Regions from separate parts of the Streptomyces sp. NPDC051286 genome, predicted to be linked through region 1. Evidence: riboswitches for the same ligand, from Rfam matches in the RefSeq annotation. Region 1 holds a riboswitch; each other region holds the start of a gene.
The links. A riboswitch is a leader RNA that binds a small molecule or an ion and turns the genes downstream of it on or off. The one in region 1 is predicted to bind cobalamin.
Positions count from the first base shown of each region.

Region 2: linked by a shared signal. The riboswitch ahead of ACIBB8_RS31535 (ribonucleoside-diphosphate reductase subunit alpha) and the one ahead of ACIBB8_RS00970 (prenyltransferase/squalene oxidase repeat-containing protein) in region 1 are both predicted to bind cobalamin.
Region 3: linked by a shared signal. The riboswitch ahead of ACIBB8_RS20180 (CbtB-domain containing protein) and the one ahead of ACIBB8_RS00970 (prenyltransferase/squalene oxidase repeat-containing protein) in region 1 are both predicted to bind cobalamin.

Region 1 is NZ_JBITER010000001.1:213,000-216,263, forward strand. Features, by position in the region: gene ACIBB8_RS00960 (energy-coupling factor transporter transmembrane protein EcfT) at 1-49, opposite strand, end outside; gene ACIBB8_RS00965 (SCO2322 family protein) at 46-687, opposite strand; gene ACIBB8_RS00970 (prenyltransferase/squalene oxidase repeat-containing protein) at 729-1,997, opposite strand; cobalamin riboswitch at 2,104-2,238, opposite strand; gene ACIBB8_RS00975 (MBL fold metallo-hydrolase) at 2,270-3,264, opposite strand, start outside.
Region 2 is NZ_JBITER010000049.1:10,153-13,416, forward strand. Features, by position in the region: gene mctP (monocarboxylate uptake permease MctP) at 1-1,024, shown strand, start outside; gene ACIBB8_RS31530 (GNAT family N-acetyltransferase) at 1,091-1,351, shown strand; cobalamin riboswitch at 1,397-1,529, shown strand; gene ACIBB8_RS31535 (ribonucleoside-diphosphate reductase subunit alpha) at 1,673-3,264, shown strand, end outside.
Region 3 is NZ_JBITER010000018.1:159,614-162,877, forward strand. Features, by position in the region: gene ACIBB8_RS20170 (GNAT family N-acetyltransferase) at 1-501, shown strand, start outside; gene ACIBB8_RS20175 (CbtA family protein) at 569-1,339, opposite strand; gene ACIBB8_RS20180 (CbtB-domain containing protein) at 1,368-1,586, opposite strand; adenosylcobalamin (AdoCbl) riboswitch at 1,590-1,738, opposite strand; gene ACIBB8_RS20185 (histidine phosphatase family protein) at 1,865-2,443, shown strand; gene ACIBB8_RS20190 (Asp23/Gls24 family envelope stress response protein) at 2,922-3,264, shown strand, end outside.

The sequences.
Region 1 (3,264 bases):
GCGCCCGCAGTGCATGGCTGAGCCGGGCCGCGCCGGGGGAGGCGGTCATCCGCGCCGGCGGCGGGCCTGCAGGACGGCGGCGATGCCGAGCAGCAGGACGGCACCGAGCCCGACGAGCACCCCGGTGGACGGACCGCTGCGCCCGTTCCCGGGGTGGGTGGACGAGGGAGGAGCGGACGCCGTGCGCGCGCTTCCGGAGACCTGCTCGCCGCAGCCCGAGGCGGGGTAGCCGGAGATCGCGCAGAGCAGGGCGTTGCTGTTGTAGCGCAGCGGCTTGGCCACCGAGGCGAGCGCCTCGGCGGTGCTCGCCCCGGGGGCGACCTGCGCGCAGGCGGTGCGCAGCGCGGGCGGCGTCTCCCCGGCCGGGGCGTCCGCCGGCGTGCCGGGGTCGATGACGAGCGCGACGCGCTTGGTGCCGTCCTTGGCGGGGGTGTCCGCGCAGACCGTCGCGAAGTCGGGGGTGCGGCGCGGCTTTGCCGAGTCCTGGGAGTCCTCGCTCACGGAGAACCGGAAGCCCTGCACCGCCCCGTCGTCGGGCCGGACGAGCGAGGGGCCCTGGGTGGCATAGGCCCAGCCGGACCCCTTGCCCTCCCAGAACGACCAGTAACGGTAGCCGGCCGCATGGGCGGTGCCCGCGCCGAACACGGTCAGAGCGGCGCCGAGCACCAGCAGCAGTGCGACGGCCATCCGTCCGCCGAACGCATTCCCCGTACGATTCCCCGCTCGGTTCACGGCTGCTGGGGCTTCCGGCGGCTGCTGATCAGGAAGCCGACGCCCGCACCGGCGGCGAGGCCGATACCGACCAGCCACCACACCCCGAGACCGGCGTCGTCGCTGCTGCCGTCCTCGGCCGAGAAGTTGTCCGGGGTCGCACTGGGCGTGATGACGGCAGCGGGCGCGGGACCGCTCGCGTTCAGCCCCCGGACCAGGTCGACGCCGCCGAAGTCGTGGGCGTCGGCGCCGGTCGCGTGCGCGGCCAGGACCAGCTGGGCGTAGGCGGCGGGGCCGCTCTCCTCGGCCCAGCTCCTGGAGTTCTTCTGCAGCCAGCCGACCGCACCGGCCGCCTTGTCCTTGTGGCCCGCGGAGGCCAAGGCGACGACGGCGTCCGCGGTGTTGCCGAAGTCGGGCTGCGGGGTGGTGTCGTCGGCACCCGGCATCGGCGGCAGGTCCAGGTGGTTGCCGTTCTTCGCGAGGGCGCCCGCGAGGTAGAAGGCGCCGTTCTGGGCGGCCTGCTCGGGCTTGACGACGTCGCCCTTCCGGCAGGCCGGCGGCTTGCCCTCGACCGCGGCGTTGTTCCCGGTGTCCAGCCCCTTGCCCATCGAGCCGAGCACGGCGGCCGCGGTGGCGTCCGCGTTCGCGGCGAGCTTCCCGGCCTTGTCGGGCTGGTACGCGAACGCGCCGCCGTCCGGGCCGCCGCACGGGATCGCGAGTGTGAGCAGCGCGTCGTACGGGGTTTTGCCGTCCGGATTCGTCATGTCGCCGATCCGCTGGCCCTGCCGGGCCAGCGCGCCGATCACGATCGCGGTGGAGTTGGCGTCGCTGGGGGAGCCCGGGTTGTAGCCCCAGCCACCGTCCTTGTTCTGGACGGACTTCAGCCAGCCGACGCCGTTGTTGACGATGTCGCCGTGCCCGCCGACCGCCGCCAGCGCCTGCACCGCGGCGGCGGTCGCATTGGTGTCCAGCATGGTCTTGGTGTCGCACGGCTTGGAGACATCGGCGCGGTACGAGGCGTAGGCGCCGTTCGCGCACTGCTGGGCGATCAGCCAGTCCACCGACTTCGTCGCGGGCACGACCCCCTCGACGTGCTGGGCGAGGAAGGCCAGCGACTGCCGCCAGACCCCGTCGTACGTCGGGTCCTTGGTGCCGTACAGCCCGGAGGGCAGCGCGACGGACGGGGTGGGGGAGGGGGACGGCGCCGCGACCGCGGCCGGGGCAGCGGCCGCACAGAGCACGGTGGCGGTGGCGGCGAGCGCTGCTGCGCTGCGGCGTACGGTCATGGCGGGCTGAGCCTCTCCTGTGGGGAACCGGGCACAGGCACACTCAGGCACCAGGCTCCGGCCCCGTATTCCTCGACGGTGCCGGTCACCGGGGTTCCGGTGACGCGAGCCGGTCACGACCGCGGACAGGGCAGCCCGACTCGCCGCTGTGTCGGCGGCTCACGGTTGCGTGGTCAGTGCCGGATTTGCACCGGCTTCCCCCTGAACGGGCGTGATGACGACTCGCACACTCTACCGGGAGGTAGCCCGCTCGCCCCGGGCGGAGGGCTGCCTCACACCGCGACGTACGTCACCGGCCCGCTGCCCGGCACCGCCTCCGCGCGCCCCAGCTTGACCAGCCGCCGCACATGAGCCTCCGCCTCGGAGACGGCGATGTTCCGCGAGCCGTACGGGATCTGTTCCCAAGGCCGGTTCCACTCCATCCGCTCGGCCAGCTGCCATGGCGTCAACGGGGTGGCGAGCAGGGTGAGCAGTCCGGTCAGCCGCTCCTCGTGATGGCCGAGGAGTTCTCGTACGCGCCCCGCCGCGTCCGTGAACGCGTACTGGTGGGCGGGCAGCACCTCGGCGACCCCGAGCCGGCCGATGCGCTCCAGCGAGTCCAGGTAGTCGCCCAGGGGGTCGGTGACCGTCGTGTCGTCCGGGTCCTCGTACAGCCCGATGTGGGGGCTGATCCCGGGCAGCAGATGGTCGCCGGAGAAGAGGCGGCCGCGGCCGGGCAGATCGGCCGGATGGTCCTCCTCCAGGTGCAGGCAGACATGGCCGGGGGTGTGGCCCGGCGTCCAGATCGCCCGGAGCCGCCGGCCCGCGAGGCCGAGCAGTTCGCCGGGGACGATCTCGCGGTCCGGGAGGGCGGCGCGCAGTCCGGGGAGCGTGCGCATCCGGCCGCCCGTGCGGGGGGCGTGCAGTGGGGCGAGATGCTCCTCCGGTGCGCCGGCCGCGGCGAGCTTCGCCGCGAGGTACGTCAGCCAGGTGCCCGGTTCGGATTCACGGGTGCGGCGCACGATCGCGGTGTCCGCGGCGTGCATCGCGATCCACGCCCCCGAGGCCTCGCGGACCTGTCCGGAGAGTCCGTGGTGGTCGGGATGGTGGTGGGTGATGACCACGCCGTGGATTCCGGTGATGTCCACACCGACGGCGGCGACTCCGGCGACCAGGGTGTCCCAGGCGTCGGGGTCGTCCCAGCCGGTGTCGACGAGGACCGGCCCGCGGTCGGTGTCGAGGACATGCACCAGGGTGTGGCCGAGCGGGTTGTCCGGGATCGGGACCT
Region 2 (3,264 bases), on a different contig from region 1:
AGCGATCATCTACATCCCGATCAAGCTGGGCGGCTTCGACGACATCTTCACCAAGGCGGGCGACGCGTTCTCACAGACCAACCCCGCAACCGGCAAACCGCGCGGCGCCCTCGCGCCCGCCGATCCCGGCCAATGGGGTTACGCGACCCTGGCCCTGGGTTCGGCGCTCGCCCTCTTCATGTACCCGCACTCGATCACGGCGACGCTCTCCAGTCGCAGCCGTGAGGTGATCCGGCGGAACACCACGATCCTGCCGCTGTACTCGCTGATGCTGGGCCTGCTGGCGCTGCTCGGCTTCATGGCGATCGCCGCCGGAGTCAAGGTGGAGAACGGACAGTTGGCGATCCCGCAGCTGTTCGAGAACATGTTCCCCGACTGGTTCGCCGGTGTGGCGTTCGCCGCGATCGGCATCGGCGCGCTGGTTCCCGCCGCGATCATGTCGATCGCCGCGGCGAACCTCTTCACCCGGAACATCTACAAGGACTTCCTGAAGCCCGACGCGACCCCGGCCCAGGAGACGAAGGTCTCCAAGCTGGTGTCGCTGGTGGTGAAGGTCGGGGCGCTCGTCTTCGTCCTCACCATGGACAAGACGGTCGCGATCAACTTCCAGTTGCTTGGCGGGATCTGGATCCTGCAGACGTTCCCGGCACTGGTCGGCGGCCTGTTCACCCGGTGGTTCCACCGCTGGGCGCTGCTCGCGGGCTGGGCAGTCGGCATGGTGTACGGCACGCTCGCCGCATACGGAGTGGCGAGCCCGACCCAGGCGCACTTCGGCGGCTCCTCGAAGGAGATCCCGGGGATCGGCGAGATCGGCTACATCGGTCTGACGGCGTTCGTGCTGAACGCCGTGGTGACCGCGGTGCTGACCTTCGTCCTGAACGCGGTGAAGGCCCCGGCGGGCGTCGACGAGACCTCTCCGGCGGACTACACGGCGGACGCGGGCGACCCGGGCGTCCAGGTGGAACTCCCCTCGGCCAGGCCCGAGTCGAGCCCGTCACCCGACGCGAGCCCGTCCGCCGGCTAGTGCCTTGCCGGACGGGCTGCACCCAGCCCGTCCGGCGCCACCCCACCGGTACGGCACACTCCCGGCATGGACCTGTCGATCCGCCGAGTTCCGGATGCTCACCGTCGCACGGGGGCGCGTGGCCACGGGGCGGGCGAGGCCCTCGTGCGGGCCTGTATCGCCCGGGCACGGGCCGCGGAGGGCGTCGAGCGGCTTGTCCAGTCCACCCAGTCGACCATGTCCGGCGCCCACCGGATCTGCCATCGGCTCGGCTTCGTACCCCCACCGGAACACGACCGGGATCCCATTGCGGGCGTCGCGCTGCTCACGTACAACCTGAGCCTGTGAACCGATTCGACACAACATGTGGGGGCTGCCTCATCGGGCGGCCCCCACATGTATGCTCATGCTCGCTGTCGCCGCAGGGAAATCCGGTGCGAATCCGGAACTGTCCCGCAACGGTATATTCGGGTCCCTTTTGCGCACCCTGAAAGTCCGAGGACCTGCCGACAGCGCGTCCGGCTCGACCGATCCGGACGCCCAGACGTCCGGGCCTCGCGGATGGGCCGGTGGACGCTGCACGCAGTGCTGCCCTCCTTCTTCGGGCATGCCTCCGTGCGGCTGCCCCGCTCACCCGCCGGCCCCGAGCCGAGCGAGGGAGAGCACCACGTGACCATCGCGCCAGCCGATCCGGCTTCAGTCGCCGAGTCCGCGGGAACCACGAACGACGGACCCGGGGCCGCACTGCTGCGGACCCTGACCGACCTCACTGCCGATCTGCCCGACACCGACCCCGGCCGCGTCGCCGCCGCCGCGCTGCGCGGCCGCAACGCCGCGTCGGACGAGGCGGAGTTGCGCACGCTGGCCACCGAGGCCGCCGCGGGTCTGATCGCCGAGGACCCCGCGTACTCCCGGCTCGCCGCCCGTCTCCTGACCCGCACCATCGCGGACGAGGCGGCCGGTCAGGGCGCGCTGTCGTTCTCCGCCTCGGTCGCCGTCGGCCACCGCGAGGGTCTGATCGCGGACCGCACGGCCGCGTTCGTGGCGCTCCACGCGGCCCGGCTCGACGCGCTGGTCGAGCAGTCCCTCGCCGACGGCGCCGCCGACCGGTTCGGCTACTTCGGGCTGCGGACACTGCACAGCCGCTATCTGCTGCGCCACCCGCTCACCCGCCAGGTCATCGAGACGCCGCAGCACTTCATGCTGCGCGTCGCCGCCGGCCTCGCCGAGGACGAGTCGGTGCGCGCACTGGACGAGGTCGCCGCGCTGTACGGCCTGATGAGCCGCCTCGACTACCTCCCCTCCTCCCCCACACTCTTCAACTCCGGCACCCGGCACCCGCAGATGTCCTCCTGCTATCTGCTGGACTCACCGCTGGACGAGCTCGACTCCATCTACGACCGTTACCACCAGGTGGCGCGGCTCTCCAAGCACGCGGGCGGCATCGGCCTCTCGTACTCCCGGATCCGCGCCCGCGGTTCGCTGATCCGCGGCACCAACGGGCACTCCAACGGCATCGTGCCGTTCCTGAAGACGCTCGACGCCTCGGTCGCCGCAGTGAACCAGGGCGGCCGCCGCAAGGGCGCCGCCGCCGTCTACCTGGAGACGTGGCACGCGGACATCGAGGAATTCCTGGAGCTGCGCGACAACACGGGCGAGGACCAGCGGCGTACGCACAACCTCAACCTGGCGCACTGGATCCCGGACGAGTTCATGCGCCGGGTCGACGCGGACGGCGACTGGTCGCTGTTCTCCCCCGCCGATGTGCCGGAACTGGTCGACCTGTGGGGCGACGAGTTCGACGCCGCGTACCGGGCCGCCGAGGCCAAGGGCCTGGCCCGCAAGTCGATGCCCGCGCGTGAGCTGTACGGCCGGATGATGCGGACGCTCGCGCAGACCGGTCAGGGCTGGATGACGTTCAAGGACGCCTCCAACCGGACGGCCAACCAGACCGCAGAGCAGGGTCGCGTCGTCCACTCGTCGAACCTGTGCACCGAGATCCTCGAAGTCACCGACGACGGCGAGACCGCCGTCTGCAACCTCGGTTCGGTCAACCTCGGTTCGTTCGTGGCCGACGGCGACATCGACTGGGAGCGGCTGGACTCCACCGTCCGTACCGCCGTGACGTTCCTCGACCGGGTCGTCGACATCAACTTCTACCCGACCGAGCAGGCCGGCCGCTCCAACGCCCGCTGGCGTCCGGTGGGGCTGGGCGCGATGGGGCTCCAGGACGTCTTCTTCCGGCTGCGGCTGCCGTTCGA
Region 3 (3,264 bases), on a different contig from region 1:
GCGGAGAACATAGTGGCCCGCCGTCCGGGGCCGGGTGCCCTATGGGCACCGGAGTACCCCACCGACGGCGACGCTGCCGGGGCCAGGCATTTCTTGGAACACTGCGCCGACACCGGCAACCCCCAGCCGTTCGGCGCCTACGAGATCCGCCTCCGCCAGGACGGACACGCCATAGGCGGAGTGGGCTTTCACGGCGCTCCGAACGCGGAGGGGCAGGTGACGATCGGCTACGGCCTGATCCCTGCGGCACGCGGCAAGGGGTACGCCTCCGAGGCGCTGCGGGCACTGCTGGAGTTCGCCCGCGACGAGGGCATCGCCGCCGTGAACGGTGACGCCGACCTCGACAACATCGCGTCCCAGCGCGTCATGGTGGCGGCAGGCATGCGCTTCGTCAGGGCGGACGACCGGGTGAAGTACTTCCTGATCGACTGGTCGGAGGCATCGGAAACAGCGGATGCGACGGGCATGGCTGAAGCAACCGACGCGACGGACGCCGCATAGACGGCAGAACCCGCCGGGATGCCCCGGCGGGTTCTGCCGTCATACGGCCGACGAGTCGGCCTGCGCCTCAGCTCGCAGCGGCGGCAGCGTGGGACGTGGTACCGCCCCCGGCCGTCACTGCGCCGGCCTTGGGCACCAGCAGCCGCTCGGTCAGATAACCGAAGACCAGACCGAAAGTAGTCCACAGCGTGGCCTGAACGGCGAGGGTGGCGAGGCGGAACTCCCACAGCAGACTGGCCGGGAAGTCCTTGCCGACCTCGTTGAACGAGGGCAGGAAGGCGTAGGCCAGCCCGATGACGAACACATAGGCGGCGGACGCGGCAATGGACGCGTTCCAGTTGCCCAGGCGGGAAGCCAGCCGCTTGCCGAAGATGACGGCAGCGACAGCGAGCAGCACGCTGAGGGCGACCATCAGGAAGAACAGGGTGGTGCGTTGGCCGATCGTGTCGGGGTTTCCGACAGCCGGCGGATTGGCCGGGTATTTGAGGAACGGCACGACATACACGGTCAGCAGGGCGCCGAACGCGATCAATGCGGCCGTGGCCCTCGGGCCGAACCTGCCGATGCGGCCGAGGGCGTAGCAGAAGACCAGAGCGGCGATGCCGCCGATCGCCACGCCGAAGACCAGGACACCGGTGGCGAGACCCGCGGTGGACTGCATGGTGCGGCTGACGAGTTCCTCGCCGCCGTGCTCGTGGCTGTGAGACTCTTCGAGCGCGATCGCCGCGTCCACCCGGGATTCACCGAGGAAGTAGGCGACGGCAAGAGCGAGCGCGCCGGCGGCAAGTCCGGCCAGCATGCCGCGAACGAGCAGCGCTCTGACAGATATGGAGTTCATGAGCGGTTCCCCTGAGGTGCGCAGCGTGTCAGTGGCAGGGGAAACCGAGCAGGTGGCGACCGTCGTGAACCCACTCGTGGACACCTTCGCCGGAGACGACAGCGGTGGCACCCTGCTCGGCGCCGACGAAGTACAGCAGGACGAGCATGAGGATGCCGAAGAAGACCGCCCACGGGGCAATGGCCTTCAGCGAGATGGGGGTGATGGCGGGTGTGGCGACGGTTGCGGGGGCAGCAGTCTGTGCCATGGCAGTACCTCCTGAGGGAACACGCGTCCCGATCGTGGTGCCTGAGACGACAGTGCCGGGTCTGACTTCCCGCAGGGGTGCGGGTTCACAGTGGCGCGACCGTGCCGGATTCTCACCGGACTTCCGTCACACCGTCGTCATGTTCGTCGCGACCATACCGCCTGCAGGCATGCGCCGCCATGGCGCCATCTGCGGGGCCGGCAGGCCCGGACGCCATGGTGTGCTTACCCGAAAGGCCACAGTTCAGGGAGTTGACACCGGTGTTGACGGTACAAGTGATGTTGATCTCACCGGCGCTCAATGCGGCGCTGCGTGAAGCCCGTTTCGACGGTGACGCCCCGCTCGACGCGTCCGGTGTCCGGCGGGCGCGTGCGGCCGCTGCCACAGTGCCTGCCGCCGATCGCCGCGTGTGCGGAGCGGACGAGCGGTGCGCCGGTACCGCCGAGGCGTTGGGGCTGCGGTCCAAGCCCGAACCGACCCTCCGAGGCTGGGACTTGGGGCGCTGGAGCGGGCAGCGGCTGGCGGAAGTGAGCGAGGCCGAGCCGGAGGCGGTGTCTGCCTGGCTGTCCGACCCTTCGGCGGCACCGCACGGCGGCGAGTCGCTGCTGGACCTGTGTGCGCGGGCGGGCGGCTGGCTGGACTCGTTGCATCGGGACGGCGCCGGGGACGGCCGCGTGATCGCCGTGGTCGAACCCGCGGTGGTGCGCGCCGCGATCGTGCATGCGCTGGGTCTTCCGCCGCAGGCGTTCTGGCGGTTGGACGTCGCCCCGTTGACACTGACGGAGCTCAGTGGCCGGTCCGGCCGCTGGAACCTGCGCTGTGGGCGGTCACTGAGCACCGGAACCGACGCCCCGTAACCCGGCGTCGGCGTCCACCGCCGGACCGGCCCGCCCCGCCGGTGACGTCAGGCCACGGCATCCCCGACGACCGGTCCGGCTGTCCGGGTTCGTCGACGGAGCGACCGAAGCGGTCGTGGAGGCGGAGCCCAGGTAGGTGTACGCCCCCCGAGGTTCGCCACCTGCGGCAGGAAGACCACGATCAGAGTGTGGCGCAGCAGCCGTTCCGCTGGACGGAGAACACCGCACCGAACCGCAACGGCCCTGCCAACGGTGCATCGTTGGGCCGGCCTTTCGTCTGCGGTGACCAGCGCAGCGGACAGACGGTGGGCGGGCGAGCGATTTCCGTGACGAACCGCGGAATCCCACCCTTCCCCTCCGCGGTGGAGCCGCCCGTGGGTCCGCCCACATGCCCCTACCGCCCGAGCAATGTTGACAAATGGTACGTAAACTGGCCAAGGCGTTCGAATCCACCTTCTCTTCGGAAGGGCGACCGACCATGACCGATCAAACGCAGGTGAACCGGCCCGAGACCACCCGCCCGCAACCCGAGGTCACGCACGGAGCAGGACCGCACGGCGGAAACCGCAGAACGGAACCCGGGTCGCGGGGCCGAACCACGATCGCCGACGGCGTGGTGGCGAAGATCGCCGGGCTGGCAGCCCGGGGCGTGCCTGGGGTTCAGGGCATGGGAGGGGGATTCGCCCGCGGTATGGGGGCCGTGCGGGAGCGGGTGCCCGGAGCGGGAGGTCAGTCCGTCACCAGCGGTGTCAAGGTCGAGGTCGGCGAGGTCCAGACGGCGGTCGACCTGTCGATCGTCGTCGAATACGGATACGCGATCG